One region of the Allobosea sp. OAE752 genome, then DNA from elsewhere that is predicted to be linked to it. Evidence: predicted binding sites of a transcription regulator. Region 1 holds the regulator's gene; each other region holds the start of a gene.
The links. The regulator PhoB, encoded in region 1, activates phosphate uptake and scavenging genes when phosphate is short. The targets are predictions, from matches to a motif close to TGTCATNNANCTGTCAT.
Positions count from the first base shown of each region.

Region 2: GGC47_RS16255 (RNA degradosome polyphosphate kinase) is a predicted target of PhoB. The motif match lies at 1,339-1,355, and genes of this name have one in related genera.
Region 3: ugpB (sn-glycerol-3-phosphate ABC transporter substrate-binding protein UgpB) is a predicted target of PhoB. The motif match lies at 1,404-1,420, and genes of this name have one in related genera.
Region 4: GGC47_RS12710 (esterase-like activity of phytase family protein) is a predicted target of PhoB. The motif match lies at 1,885-1,901, and genes of this name have one in related genera.

Region 1 is NZ_JBNPXO010000003.1:166,987-170,588, forward strand. Features, by position in the region: gene GGC47_RS09955 (amino acid ABC transporter permease) at 1-223, opposite strand, end outside; gene GGC47_RS09960 (LysR substrate-binding domain-containing protein) at 426-1,337, shown strand; gene GGC47_RS09965 (SpoIIAA family protein) at 1,394-1,780, shown strand; gene phoB (phosphate regulon transcriptional regulator PhoB) at 1,833-2,531, opposite strand; gene phoU (phosphate signaling complex protein PhoU) at 2,544-3,263, opposite strand; gene pstB (phosphate ABC transporter ATP-binding protein PstB) at 3,286-3,602, opposite strand, start outside.
Region 2 is NZ_JBNPXO010000005.1:429,412-433,013, reverse strand. Features, by position in the region: gene GGC47_RS16265 (AI-2E family transporter) at 1-526, shown strand, start outside; gene GGC47_RS16260 (HdaA/DnaA family protein) at 534-1,232, shown strand; gene GGC47_RS16255 (RNA degradosome polyphosphate kinase) at 1,455-3,602, shown strand, end outside.
Region 3 is NZ_JBNPXO010000004.1:219,336-222,937, forward strand. Features, by position in the region: gene GGC47_RS12750 (hypothetical protein) at 1-30, opposite strand, end outside; gene GGC47_RS12755 (fumarylacetoacetate hydrolase family protein) at 128-1,306, opposite strand; gene ugpB (sn-glycerol-3-phosphate ABC transporter substrate-binding protein UgpB) at 1,506-2,831, shown strand; gene ugpA (sn-glycerol-3-phosphate ABC transporter permease UgpA) at 2,908-3,602, shown strand, end outside.
Region 4 is NZ_JBNPXO010000004.1:208,124-211,725, forward strand. Features, by position in the region: gene deoA (thymidine phosphorylase) at 1-879, shown strand, start outside; gene GGC47_RS12705 (2-hydroxyacid dehydrogenase) at 876-1,820, shown strand; gene GGC47_RS12710 (esterase-like activity of phytase family protein) at 1,969-3,327, shown strand; gene GGC47_RS12715 (SPW repeat protein) at 3,503-3,602, shown strand, end outside.

The DNA of each region.
Region 1 (3,602 bases):
GCGTGTTGCCGAGACCGGAGAGGATCGCGGGCGCGGTGAAGAACTGCCCGACCACCGGCCAGGCGATGTCGCCCTTGACGAAGGCGGCGACGATCCAGGCGAGGACAGCGATGATGAGCGCCGCCGCGACCCAACGCCCATAGAAACGACGCGGCACGATCCTGAGTCGCGCGATCGCGGCCAGATCGCGGCTGGCGACCGGCGAGGTGACGGCATGGCTCATCGACGGCGCTCCCGGACAGGCTTGCCGGCGGCTCTCGAAAGCGCCATCGACCGCGATGCCGTTGGTCCGCGGAAACCACCGCAGCACGGGCAGATTGTCAAATTCATGCGAGCCCCTCCTCCCCAAGCGTAAGAATGACCTCTTGACCCGGCAGCCAGCAAACGAAACGATCTCCGGTAGCCTAGTCCAAAACGGAATACCCATGGCCTTGCGGCCCCCGCCCTCCTCCACCGCCATGCGCGCCTTCGTCACCGTCGCGCGACTGGGCTCGACCGCCCGCGCCGCAGGCGTCGTCAACCTGACGCAGAGCGCGGTCTCCAAGCAGATCCTGTCGCTCGAGCACCATCTCGGCACCGTGCTGTTCGAGCGCAATCCGGTCGGCCTCAAGCTCACCGAGGCCGGCGCAATCTACCTGCCCTATGCCGAGGCCGCCCTGGAGCAGATGGAACGCGGTGCGATGCGCCTGGCCGAGCGCGTCGCCATCGCCCGGCCGATCCGGTTGCACATGGTCGCCATCGCCGGCGAGCGCTGGCTGATGGAGCGCTTCCCCGTCTTCGCCGAGGCCCATCCCGGCGTCGATGTCCAGTTCACCAACTATGTCAGCGAAAACGAGACGGAAGAGCCCGACATCGAGATCAACCACGGCACCCCGCCCTGGCCCGGCAAGGAGGCGCATTATCTGTTCGGCCGCGATGTCGCCCTCGTCGCCGCGCCCGAATTGCTGGAGCGCATGGGCGGTTTCCGCCGCGCCGCCGACATCCAGAAGATGACGCTGCTGCAGCATTACCAGATGCCGGCCTTCTGGGCCGAGTTCACCGAGGCGCATGGCCTGCGCGGCGCGGTGCCGGCCCATACCGTCCGATACGGCTATTACTCCGTCATCATCCGCGCCGCGGTCGCGGGGCTCGGCGTCGCGCTGGCGCCACGCTGCTATGTCGCCGAGGAACTGGCTTCGGGCGCATTGGTCAACCCGCTCGATATCGGCTTCACCAGCGTCACCGGCTGCTGGCTGACCCGCCGCCTGGACCAGCCCTCGCGCCCCGGCCTCGACGCCTTCATCGCCTGGCTGAGGACGGAGGCCGCGGCTTTCGACGCGGCGACGCGAGCAGCCTGAGCGCCCGCAACCTCCCGGCCGGCCATGCGTTGACATCGGCACAGGAGGAGGCCGCCATGATCACCATTCTTCCGGCTCCCGACCATGTTCTCGCCATCGCGTTCAGCGGCACCATCGAGCCGGCCGATATCGAGCGCGTCGCCGCCGATGTCGAAGACCGGCTGAGCCGGCACGAGAAGGTCGCGATCCTCGCCGATATCACCGCCTTCGACGACATGACCTTCGCCGCCGCCTGGAAGGACGCGCGCTACAGCTTCGGCAAGCTCTGGGAACTCAGGCGCTTCCCCAAGGAGGCGATCATCGTCGAGAAGGGCTGGCTCGATCGCGTCGCGCGGCTCTTCGCCCCGGTGGTCCCCTTCGTCGAGATCCGCACCTTCCCGCCGGCCGAGCGCGAAGCCGCGCTGGCCTGGGCCGCCGATATCGAGGGCGGCCCCGACACCTGAAGCACGGGCGCTGCGAGCCGGGGCTCGGCTCGCGTGTCAGCTCCGGCGGCGGTCAGCTTCTGGCGAACGTCTCGTCGAAGGCATAGCCCGCGCCGCGCACGGTCCGGAGCGGGTCCTTGGCGTCGGCAGGCGTGATCGCCTTGCGCAGGCGGCCGACATGCACGTCGACGGTGCGCTCGTCGATATAGACGTCCCGGCCCCAGACGGCGTCGAGGAGCTGGGCGCGGGAATAGACGCGGCCCGGTGCCTGCATCAGGAACTCGAGCAGGCGGAACTCGGTCGGCCCCAGATGCAGCTCGCTGCCGGCGCGGCGGACGCGCCGGGTGGTGCGGTCGAGCTCAAGGTCGCCCGCCTGCAGAAGACCGGCGACATGGCCGGGCTTCGCCCGGCGCAGCAGCGCCTGGATGCGCGCCGTCAGCTCCGGCAGGGAGAACGGCTTCACGACATAGTCGTCGGCGCCGGTCGCGAGCCCGCGCACCCGCTCGGTCTCCTCGCCGCGCGCCGTCAACATGATGATCGGCACCCGCTCGGTGTCGCGCCGCGAGCGCAGCCGGCGGCAGAGCTCGATGCCGGAAAGGCCCGGCAGCATCCAGTCCAGCAGCACCAGATCGGGCGTGTGGTCGCGCAGATGCAGTTCGGCGTCGTCCCCCCGCGCCACGCTGTCGACCTCGAAGCCCTCGGCTTCGAGGTTGTAGCGCAGCAGCAGGGTGAGAGGCTCTTCGTCCTCGACGATCAGGATGCGTGCCGCCATGATTCCTTAGCCTCAGCTACCCGTGATCGCCTCGACCTCGATATTGGTCGTGTCGAGCTTCGGCCGGTTCGCGTCGAGCGAGTCACCGGTGATGAGATAGTGGATCGTCTCGGCGATGTTGGTGGTGTGGTCGCCGATGCGCTCGATGTTCTTGGCGCAGAACAGGAGATGCGTGCAGAAGGTGATGTTGCGCGGATCTTCCATCATATAGGTCAGGAGCTCGCGGAACAGCGAGGTGTAGAGCGCGTCGATCTCGTCGTCGCGGCGCCAGACCTCGAGCGCCTTCTGCTCGTTGCCGGCGGCATAGGCGTCGAGCACGTCCTTGAGCTGCGCCTGAACGAGGCGGCTGATGTGCTCCAGCCCGACCACGGCGCGGTGCGGCGGCTGGAACTGCCCGGAGATGGCGACGGCGCGCTTGGCGATGTTCTTGGCGAGATCGCCGACACGCTCGACATCCGCCGCGATGCGGATGGCGGAGATCAGCTCGCGCAGATCGTTGGCCAGCGGCTGGCGCCGGGCGATGGTCAGCACCGCCTTCTCCTCGACCTCGCGCTGGAGATTGTCGAGGCGCTGATCGGCGGAGATGATCTTCTGGGCCAGCGTGGTGTCGCGGCGCACCAGCGCCACGGTCGCATCGCCGAGCATGCGCTCGGCCATCCCGCCCATTTCGGCGAGGCTGCGGCGAAGGCCTTCGAGATCGGCGTCGTAGGAGCGGACGATATGGTCGGTCATGGGGTTCCTCCTCCGTCGCCGCTCAGCCGAACCGGCCGGTGACGTAATCCTGCGTCTGCTTCTTCGCCGGGTTCATGAAGATCGTGTTGGTCGGCGCGAACTCGATGACCTCGCCGAGATACATGAAGGCCGTGTACTGCGAGATGCGCGCCGCCTGCTGCATGTTGTGCGTCACGATGGCGATGGTGAAGTCGCTCTTGAGCTGCTCCAGCAGGTCCTCGATCTTGCCGGTCGAGATCGGGTCGAGCGCCGAGGTCGGCTCGTCGAACAGGATCACTTCCGGCTTCTGCGCGATGGTGCGCGCGATGCACAGGCGCTGCTGCTGGCCGCCGGAGAGGC
Region 2 (3,602 bases), on a different contig from region 1:
GCTGGTGCGCGAGATGGACACCGCCATCGCAGGCTTCCTGCGCGGGCAGGCGCTGGTCTGCCTGCTGCTGGGCGCATTTTACGCCATCGGGCTGAGCGTCGTCGGCGTCAATTTCGGCGCGTTGATCGGCATCATCTCGGGTTTCCTCTCCTTCATTCCCTATGTCGGCTCGCTGACCGGGCTCGTGCTCTCGGTCGGCGTCGCGACGGTGCAGTTCTGGCCGGACTGGACCTGGCCGCTGGCGACGCTCGGCGTCTTCCTGGTCGGGCAGTTCCTCGAGGGCAACATCTTCCAGCCGAAATTCGTCGGCGACTCGATCGGCGTCCATCCGGTCTGGCTGATGTTCGCGCTGCTCGCCTTCGGTTCGCTCTTCGGCTTCGTCGGCCTGCTGCTGGCGGTGCCGCTGGCGGCGGTGATCGGCGTGCTCTGCCGCTTCGCCCTCAGGCAGTATCTCGCCAGCAATCTCTATCGCGGCATTCATCCGAACCCGGCGAAGGCCGATGTGACGATCGAGATCGAGCGCTGAGCCGCCCATGTCAGACGCGCCTTCGCGCCCGCGCCAGCTCGCCTTCGACCTGCCGGTCGACAGCCGCCACGGCGTCGAGGATTTCCTCGTCGGCCCCTCGAACGAGGCGGCCTACGGGCTGGTCGAAAGCTGGCCGCGCTGGCCCGATGCCTGGCTGCGCCTGACGGGACCGGAAGGCGCGGGCAAGACCCATCTCGCCGCGATCTGGGCCCGCATGGCCCATGCCTGGACAATTCCCGCGCGTGATCTGGCTGACGAGAAGGTGCCGCATCTGGTCTCGGGCGGCGCGCTCGTGATCGAGGATTGCGATGCCGGCCCCTTCGACGAGCCGGCGCTGTTCCATCTGATGAACGCGATCAAGGCGCGCGGCGGCCATCTGCTGCTGACGGCGCGCACGCCGCCCGATCTCTGGGGCCTGCGCGTGCCGGACCTGCTCTCGCGCCTGCGGTTGGCACCGAGCGCCACCATCGAACCGCCGGATGACGGGCTGCTCTGCGCCGTGCTGGTCAAGCTCTTCATCGATCGCCAGCTCGTGGTCGATACGGCGGTCATCGATACGCTGGCGCTCAGGATGGAGCGCTCCTTCGCCGCCGCGCGGCAGGTCGTGGACCGGCTCGACCGGGTGGCGCTGGAGCGCGGCCGGCGCGTGACGCGCCCGCTGGTGCAGGAGGTGCTGGCCGAGCTGTTCCCGCAGGAGCCGGGCTGAGCGGCCTGCTGACGATCGCGGGGGCTGCCGGGCGCCCCGTGAAGCCTCATATCTATGGCCGGCGGCCGATGCCTGCTAACCTTTTCCGACAGCGATTCATGTCGCTTGTCATCGAACCGTCACGGTAGGATGGCTTCACAACGCCCCATGAGACGCACGAGCAGGACGACGACCAGGGTAAGGGTACGGACCAAGCGCATGACCACGGAGATCGCGGCCGACATGCCCGACATGCCGGATAGGGCGACGGGGGATTCGGACGCATTGCCGCTGCGCCGGCAGCCGGCGCGCTTCATGAATCGCGAGCTCTCGTGGCTGCAGTTCAACCGCCGGGTCATGGAGGAGGCGTCGAACCGCAGCCATCCGCTGCTGGAGCAGCTGCGCTTCCTCTCGATCTCGGCCAACAACCTCGACGAGTTCTTCATGGTCCGCGTCTCGGGCCTGCGCGAGCAGCTCAAGGCCGGCGTCGTCACCCCCAGCCAGGACGGGCTCACCCCGGCCGAGCAGCTCGTCGAGATCGGCAATGCGGTTTCGGCCCTGACCGACGACCAGCAGGCGCGCTGGGTCGAACTGCGCCATGAGCTGCACGAAAATCGCATCCATCTGCTCGGTCCGGCCGATATCGGTTCGCAGGACCGGATCTGGCTGGAGGATTATTTCCTCAATTACGTCTTCCCGGTGCTGACGCCGCTGGCGATCGACCCGGCCCATCCCTTCCCCTTCATCCCGAATCTCGGTTTCACCGTCGCGCTCGCGCTGGAGCGCCTCAGCGACGGGCGCCAGCTCGACGCGCTGATCCGCGTGCCGATCAAGATCGACCGCTTCATCGAGCTGCCCGATCTCGCCCGCGAAGGTTTGCACCGCTTCATCACCCTCGAGGATGCGGTCTCGCTCTTCATCGCCAAGCTTTTCCCCGGCTACGAGGTCAAGGGCACCGGCTCCTTCCGCGTCATCCGCGACTCCGACCTCGATATCGAGGAGGAGGCGGAGGACCTCGTCCGCGTCTTCGAGACCATGCTGAAGCAGCGGCGCCTCGGCGTCGTCATCCGGCTCGAACTCTCGACCGGCATGCCCGACCATCTGCGCCGGATGATCGTGCGCGAGCTCAAGGTCGACAGCGACGAGGTCGTCGAGGTCAACGGCATGATCGGCCTGAACGAGCTTGCCCAGCTCGTCAGCGTCGACCGGCCGGACCTCAAGTTCAGGCCCTACAACGCCCGTTTTCCCGAGCGCATCCGCGAGCATGGCGGCGACTGCTTCGCCGCGATCCGGCAGAAGGACCTGCTGGTCCATCACCCCTATGAGAGCTTCGACGTCGTGGTGCAGTTCCTGCAGCAGGCGGCGCGCGACCCCAATGTCGTCGCGATCAAGCAGACGCTCTACCGCACCTCCTCGAACTCGCCGATCGTCAAGGCGCTGACCGAGGCCGCCGAGGCCGGCAAGTCGGTGACCGCGCTGGTCGAGCTCAAGGCCCGCTTTGACGAGGAAGCGAACATCCGCTGGGCCAAGGAGATGGAGCGCGCCGGCGTCCAGGTCGTCTACGGCTTCATCGAGCTGAAGACCCATGCCAAGCTGTCACTGGTCGTGCGGCGCGAGGCCGGCCAGCTCGTCAGCTACTGCCATATCGCGACCGGCAACTACCATCCGATCACGGCGCGCATCTACACCGACGTGTCCTTCTTCACCGCCGATCCGGTGCTTTCGCAGGACGTCGCGCGCGTCTTCAACTTCATCACCGGCTATGCCGAGCCGGCCGGGCTGGAGCGCATGGCCGTCTCGCCGACGAACCTGAAGAAGCGCCTGCTCGGCGACATCGCCGAGGAGGTCGCGCATGTGAAGGCCGGCCGCAAGGGCGCGATCTGGGGCAAGTGCAACTCGCTGGTCGATCCCGAGATCATCGACGCGCTCTATGACGCCAGCCGGGCCGGCGTCGAGATCGACTTCGTCGTGCGCGGCATCTGCTGCCTGCGGCCAGGCCTGCCCGGTTTGTCGGAGAATATCCGGGTCAAGTCGATCATCGGCCGCTTCCTGGAGCACAACCGCATCTACGCCTTCGGCGCCGGCCATGGCTTGCCTTCGCCCAAGGCGAAGGTCTACATCTCCTCCGCCGACCTGATGCCGCGCAATCTCGACCGTCGCGTCGAGGCGCTGACGCCGATCCTGAACCCGACGGTGCACCAGCAATTGCTCGATCAGATCATGCTCGCCAACCTGCTCGACAATGAGCAGAGCTGGACGATCCTGCCCGATGGCGGCTCGCGCCGCATTGTCCCGGCGCCGAACGAAGAACCGTTCAATGCGCATAATTACTTCATGACAAATCCGAGTCTGTCCGGTCGTGGAAAATCGCTCTCCAGTTCCAGTCCCCGT
Region 3 (3,602 bases), on a different contig from region 1:
GAGCCCGGTCCTGATGTCGCCCACCGCCAACGCCAACCCTCCTGGTCGCGCGCTCTCTGACAGAAAAACCTTACCAGCAAGCTGACGCGGTTGCCGACACGGCCCCCTGCCGGCCGAGGTTATGGCCTCAAAGCAGCCCGCGCTTCGCGAGATGGCGCATCAGATGCGAGGCGCCATAGGTCCAGGGCTCGCATTCATCCGTGCGCTTCATCCGGTTGACGAGGCTGCCGAGCTCGGGCGCCGCGATGGTGACGATATCCCCGTATTTATGGGTGAAGCCGCCGCCCGGCGCATCGCGATCCTTGATCGGCGCGAACATGGTGCCGAGATAGAGCGCCGCCCCGTCCGGATACTGGTGATGCGGGCCGATCATCTGCGCGGCAAGATCGGCCGGGTCGCGGCTGATCTTGGCGATCGAGGAGGAGCCTTCGAGCGTGAAGCCGTCCTCGCCCGCGACCGTCAGCGTCACGGTCGTCCTGCGGACATGGTCGAGCGTGAAGCCCGCGTCGAAGAAGCGGATGAAGGGGCCGACCGCGGCCGCGGCATTGTTGTCCTTGGCCTTGCCGAGCAGCAGCGCCGAGCGGCCCTCGACATCGCGCAGATTGACGTCGTTGCCGAGCGTCGCGCCGACGATCGTGCCGGTCGAGGCGACGATCAGCAAGATCTCCGGCTCCGGGTTGTTCCAGCTTGAGGCCGGATGCAGGCCGGCATCGACGCCGGTCCCGACGGTCGACATCGCCGGCGCCTTGGTGAAGATCTCGGCGTCCGGACCGATGCCGACCTCGAGATACTGGCTCCAGGCGCCCTGCTTGATCAGCACCTCCTTGAGATGCATCGCCTCGGGCGAGCCGGGCTTCAGCTTGGACAGGTCGTCGCCGATGAGCTTGCCGATCTCCTCGCGGATCGTCGCGGCGGCGGCCGGGTTGCCGCGGGCCTTCTCCTCGATCACGCGCTCCAGCATCGAGACGGCGAAGGTGACGCCAGCGGCCTTGACCGCCTGCAGGTCGAGCGGCGAGAGCAACCAGGGCTTCGAGGGGTCGCGCCTATCCACGGGCGTGTTCGCCAGGATGTCGGCGAGCGAGGCGATCGCCTCGCCCTCGACCGCGCGCAGCGCCTTGGCGGGATCGGTCGATTCGCACAGATCGCGGCTGGTCGGGAAATGGGCGCTGACGTCGATCACCCGCCCGTTGCGGACGGTGACCACCGCCGGGCCGCCGAGATCGGGCCGCCAGACCCGGCCGGCCAGGACGGCGGTTGCGGCATCCTGCGGCAGGGTCGCTGCGACGGAGAGGTCGAGATCGGGCATGGCGTCGTCCAGGAGAGAAATCGTTCGGGAGCCGGAGAACAGCCGCTTATGCGCAAATGCGCAAGCCGGTTCGCGACCATAGGTGGATTGCGCCGGGCGTCATCGATTTGTCATTGAAATGTCGCCCGCGCTTCATGCTAGCTTGCGCACCAACGACAAGAACCGCGGCGGGGTCCGCCCGCGGAAGGGAGATCGACCCATGAGCATCAAATCCCGTATCCTGATGAGCGCGGCGGCGTTCGCGCTCGCCGGTGCTTCGCCGGCTTTCGCCCAGACCGAGATCCAGTGGTGGCACGCGCTGACCGGCGCCAACAACGACGTCGTCGTCAAGCTCGCCAATGATTTCAATGCCTCGCAGAAGGAATACAAGGTCGTTCCGGCCTATAAGGGCTCCTATCCCGATGCGTTGAACGCCGGCATCGCCGCCTTCCGCGCCGGCCAGGCGCCGCACATCCTGCAGGTCTTCGAGGTTGGCACCGGCACGATGATGTCGGCCAAGGGCGCGATCAAGCCGGTCCATGAGATGATGAAGGAAGCCGGCGAAAAATTCGATCCGAACGCCTATCTCCCGGCGATCAGCGGCTACTATTCGACGGCGAAGGGCGAGATGCTCTCGATGCCGTTCAACTCGTCCTCGATGGTGATGTGGTACAACAAGGACGCCTTCAAGAAGGCTGGCCTCGACCCCGCCAAGCCGCCGAAGACCTGGCCGGAGGTGTTCGCGGACGCCAAGAAGCTCAAGGCCGCCGGCTACGATAAATGCGGCTTCTCGAACGCCTGGGCGACCTGGGCCAATATCGAGCAGTTCGGCGCCTGGCATAACATTGCGCTGTCGACCAAGGTCAACGGCATGGCCGGCACCGATGCGGTGATGACCTTCAACAAGGACCCGGTCTTCCTCAAGCACTGGACCAATCTGGTCGAGCTGCAGAAGGACAAGACCTATGACTATTCCGGCCGCACCAACAATGGCGAAGGCCGCTTCACCTCGGGCGAATGCCCGATCTTCCTGACCTCCTCGGGCTTCTATGGCAACGTCGTCGCCAATGCGAAGTTCGACTGGGGCAACGCCCCGATGCCGTACTACCCCGATGTGCAGGGCGCGCCGCAGAACTCGATCATCGGCGGCGCCTCGCTGTGGGTGATGGGCGGAAAGTCGGCGAACGAGTACAAGGGCGTCGCCAAGTTCTTCACCTTCCTCTCCGACGTCGACCGTCAGGCGAAGCTGCACACCGAGTCGGGCTATCTGCCGATCACCAAGGCCGCTTATGAGAAGGTCAAGGCGTCCGGCTTCTACAAGGACAAGCCCTATCTCGAGACCCCGATCCTCGAGCTGACCAACAAGACCCCGACCGACAACTCGAAGGGCCTGCGCTATGGCAGCCTCGTGCAGATCCGCGACATCTGGTCGGAGGAGCTGGAGGCGGCGCTGAACGGTCAGAAGTCGCCGCAGGCGGCGCTTGACGCGGCTGCCGAACGCGGCAACCAGATGCTGCGCCAGTTCGAGCGGACCGCGGCCCGCTGAGCGGTCGGCGCTCGCATATCCAAGGCCATCCCGGACCGATTCCGTCCGGGATGGCCGTCTCGTTCCAGGGAAGCCGATGCAGAAGAACGCATACTTCAAGGGGCTGACGATCCCCTTCCTGCTGCTTCTGCCGCAGCTCGCGATCACCATCGTGTTCTTCTACTGGCCGGCGACCCAGGCGGTCTGGCAGAGCTTTCTGCTCGAGGATGCCTTCGGCACCGCGACGCAATTCGTCTGGTTCGAGAACTACCAGACCCTCTTCGCCGACCCCGGCTACCTCAGGGCCTTCTTCAACACGCTCATCTTCTCGACCTTCGTCTGCGTGTTCTCGCTGTCGATCGCCCTGCTCTTCGCGGTGATGGCCGACCGGCAGATCCGCGGCGCCGAAATCTACAAGACCCTGCTGATCTGGCCCTATGCGGTGGCGCCCGCCATCGCCGGCGTGCTCTGGCTCTTCATGTTCGATCCCTCGCTCGGCATGCTCGGGCGAGGCCTGCAATCCCTGGGCATTGCGTGGAATCCGCGGCTCAACGGCAACCACGCCATGCTGCTGGTGATCCTGGCCGCCACCTGGAAGCAGATCAGCTACAATTTCCTGTTCTTCCTCGCCGGCCTGCAGTCGATCCCGAAGAGCGTGATCGAGGCGGCGGTGATCGACGGCGCCAAGCCGATGCGCCGCTTCTGGACCATCGTCTTCCCGCTGCTCTCGCCGACGACCTTCTTCCTGCTCACGGTCAACATCGTCTACGTCTTCTTCGACACCTTCGGCAT
Region 4 (3,602 bases), on a different contig from region 1:
GCCATCATCGGCCAGACCACCGATCTCGCCCCGGCCGACAAGCGCCTCTACGCCATCCGGGACGTCACGGCGACCGTGGAATCGCTGCCGCTGATCACGGCCTCGATTCTGTCGAAGAAACTCGCCGCTGGCCTGCACGGCCTCGCCATGGACGTGAAGTTCGGCTCCGGCGCCTTCCTGCCGGAACCCGCGAAGGCGCGCGCCCTGGCGCAGGCGCTCGTCGGCGTCGCCAATGATTCCGGTCTGCCGACCACGGCGCTGCTGACCGATATGGACGAGCCGCTCGCCAGCGCGGCCGGCAATGCGCTCGAGGTTGCCTATGCGCTCGACCATCTGACGGGGCGCCGGCGCGAGCCGCGCTTCCACGAGGTCACGGTCGCGCTCGGCGCCGAGATGCTGCTGCTCGGCCGTCTGGCGGCGAACCTCGACGAAGCGCGTGGCAGGATCGAGGATGCCTTCGCCTCGGGTGCCGCGGCCGAGCGCTTCGCCAGGATGGTGGTGGCGCTGGGCGGCCCTGCCGATCTGCTCGAAGCGCCGGCAAAGCATCTCGCCGCGGCGCCGGTCGTGAAGCCGGTCTTCGCCGAGACGGCCGGGACGGTCTCGGGCATCGATACCCGCGCCGTCGGCTTCGCGGTCGTGGCGCTGGGCGGCGGCCGGTTGCGGCCGCAGGACGGCATCGACCATGCGGTCGGCCTCACCGATATGGCCGGCATCGGCGCGACGCTCGGGCCGGACCGTCCGCTCGCCATCATCCATGCGCGCGGCGAGGACGCTTTCCTTGCGGCAAGCGAGCGCTTGCGCAAGGCCTATCGGATCGGAGAGGGTGCGGCGCAGGGCGAACTGGTCGCCGGACGGATCACGGAGAGAACACGGGCATGAGTTTGCTTCTGGCCATGACGGGCTGGCATGTCGAGGACTGGCGGGCGCGCTTCCAGGCGCTGCTGCCGGAGATGCCGATCGTGGTGCCGGGCGAGCCCTTCGACCGCCGGGCCGTGCATTATGTCGCGAGCTGGAAGCATCCGGCCGGCAGCCTGACCGGCCTGCCGAACCTCGCGGCGATCTTCTCGCTCGGTGCCGGCGTCGATTTCCTCTTCGCCGACGACAAATTGCCGGAAGTGCCGATCGCACGCGTGGTCGATCCCGACCTGACGACGCGGATGAGCGAATATGTCGTGCTGCATTGCCTGATGTATCTGCGCCAGCAGCATCGCTACATGCGCCAGCAGCAGGCGAAGCTCTGGGAAGACGACCGCAACCAGCCGGCGGCCCGTTCCGTCCGTGTCGGCATCATGGGGCTCGGCGAGCTCGGCCTCGATGCCGTGGCCAAGCTCAAGGTCATCGGCTTCGACGTGGCCGGCTGGAGCCGCTCGCCGAAGAGCGTCGAGGGGCTGCAGACCTTCTCCGGCGAGGACGGCATGAAGGATTTCCTGGCGCGGACCGACATCCTCGTCAGCCTGGTGCCGCTGACGCCCGAGACGCGCGGCATCCTCAACGCCGGGCTTTTTGCGGGGCTCGCGCAGGACGGCCGGCTCGGCGGGCCCTTCCTGATCAATCCGGGCCGCGGCGGCCTTCAGGTCGCGGACGACATCATCGCCGCGCTCGATGCCGGCACGCTCAAGGGCGCGACGCTCGACGTCTTCGAGACCGAGCCGCTGCCGGTGGAGTCGCCGCTGTGGAGCCATCCGGGCGTGACCGTCACCCCGCATAACGCGGCGATGTCCGAGCCGGAGGCGATCGCCACGCTGGTCGCGGCGCAGATCAGGCGGCTGGAGGCGGGCGAGCCGCTGCTGCATGCCGTCGATCCGGCCCGGGGCTACTGAGCAATGGCCCGAAAAGTCGAATCCGGTTTTCGGAAGCGGCCGATGCCGTAGCGCCATCTGGCGCCTTCACCGAACCGTCACCCCGTTGTTGTCGGCGTGCCATCCGGGCGCGCGAAGCCGGCTGGTCCTTTTCAGCCCGGAGAATTTCATGCGCTCGTCGCTCGCCATTATCCTGCTTCTGTCGTCCACCATGCTCGCCGGGGCGCAGGAGTCTCCGAAGGAATTTCCCGCGAAGCTTCTGAGCCAGGCGCTGCTGCCGGCCGAGACGATCATCCCCGCCCCCGCCGATGCACCGGCCGATCTCAAGGTTTCCGGCAAGTTCGTCACGCCGGGCAAGCGCGTCGAGGCCGTCAGCACGGTGATGGGCACCTCGGGCGGGCGCCCGACGGGGCTCTCGACCCCCTTCGCCGGCCAGCCGGTGCAGGGCTTCTCCGGCATCCGTTCGCTGGGCAACAACGAGTTCCTCGTGCTGACCGATAACGGCTTCGGCGCCAAGGTGAACTCGCCCGACGCGATGCTGTTCTTCCATCGCCTGAAGGCCGATTTCGGCAAGGGCGCGCTCGAACGTGTCTCGACCACCTTCCTGCACGACCCGGACAAGAAGGTCCCCTTCCGCATCGTCCATGAGGGCACCGAGAAGCGCTACCTGACCGGCGCCGATTTCGATCCGGAATCGATCCAGCCGATCGGTGGCAAATACTGGATCGGCGAGGAGTTCGGCCCCTATCTCATCCGCGTCGACGCCAATGGCAAGGTCGAGGCCGTGTTCGAGACGCTGGTCGACGGCAAGCCGGCCCGCTCGCCCGATCACTACGCCGTCACCACCCCGGCCGCGCCGAATCTGCCGGTCGAGTTCAATGTCCGCCGCTCGAAGGGCTTCGAGGGCATGGCCCAGTCGCCGGATGGCCGCTTCCTCTACCCGCTGCTCGAAGGCCCGCTCTGGAACGCGGAAACCAAGGGCAACGAGGAGGTCGACGGCAAGGAAGTCCTCCGCATCCTCGAATTCGACGTCCAGAACGAGAAGTGGACCGGCCGTTCCTGGTTCTTCCCGCTCGAAGCCAAGGGCCTCGCCATCGGCGACTTCAACATGATCGACGCCACGACGGGCCTGATCATCGAGCGCGACAACGGCGAGGGCACCGCCGACAAGGCCTGCGCGCCGGGAAGCCGCGGCCCGGACTGCTTCCACGACATCGCCAAGCACAAGCGGATCGTCAAGATCGAGATGACCGACGCCAATGTCGGCAAGCCCGTGCGCCGTATCGGCTATATCGACCTGATGAAGATCGCCGATCCCGACGGCAAGGCGAAGCAGGGCACGAAGGACGGTGTCTTCACCTTCCCGTTCTTCACCATCGAGAACGTCGACGTGGTCGACCGGGCGAATGGCGTGATCGTCGTCGGCAACGACAACAACCTGCCCTTCTCCTCCTCGCGCGACCCGAAGAAGGCCGACGACAACGAACTCGTCCTGCTGTCGGTGAAGGACCTGCTCGACGCGAAGTGAGATCGTGCCTGCGCCGGCACCGCAGTGCGCGGGGTCGGCGCAGGCGCTCCGCGCCAGCGACGCGGTCGTTCCTCGTCTGTTCTTGAAATATTGCCGGCTCGGCGTATAATAAATCGACCAAGCGCCTCGTGCGCGAGGCGTAGTGGTTGGATGATCTTCACCGATGGAGGTGATCATGTTGACCGCGAATACGAACATCAGACGGTCGCAGGACTGGCTAAATCTGATCCTTGCCGCGCTGCTGTTCTTCTCACCCTGGTTCATGGGCTTCGTCG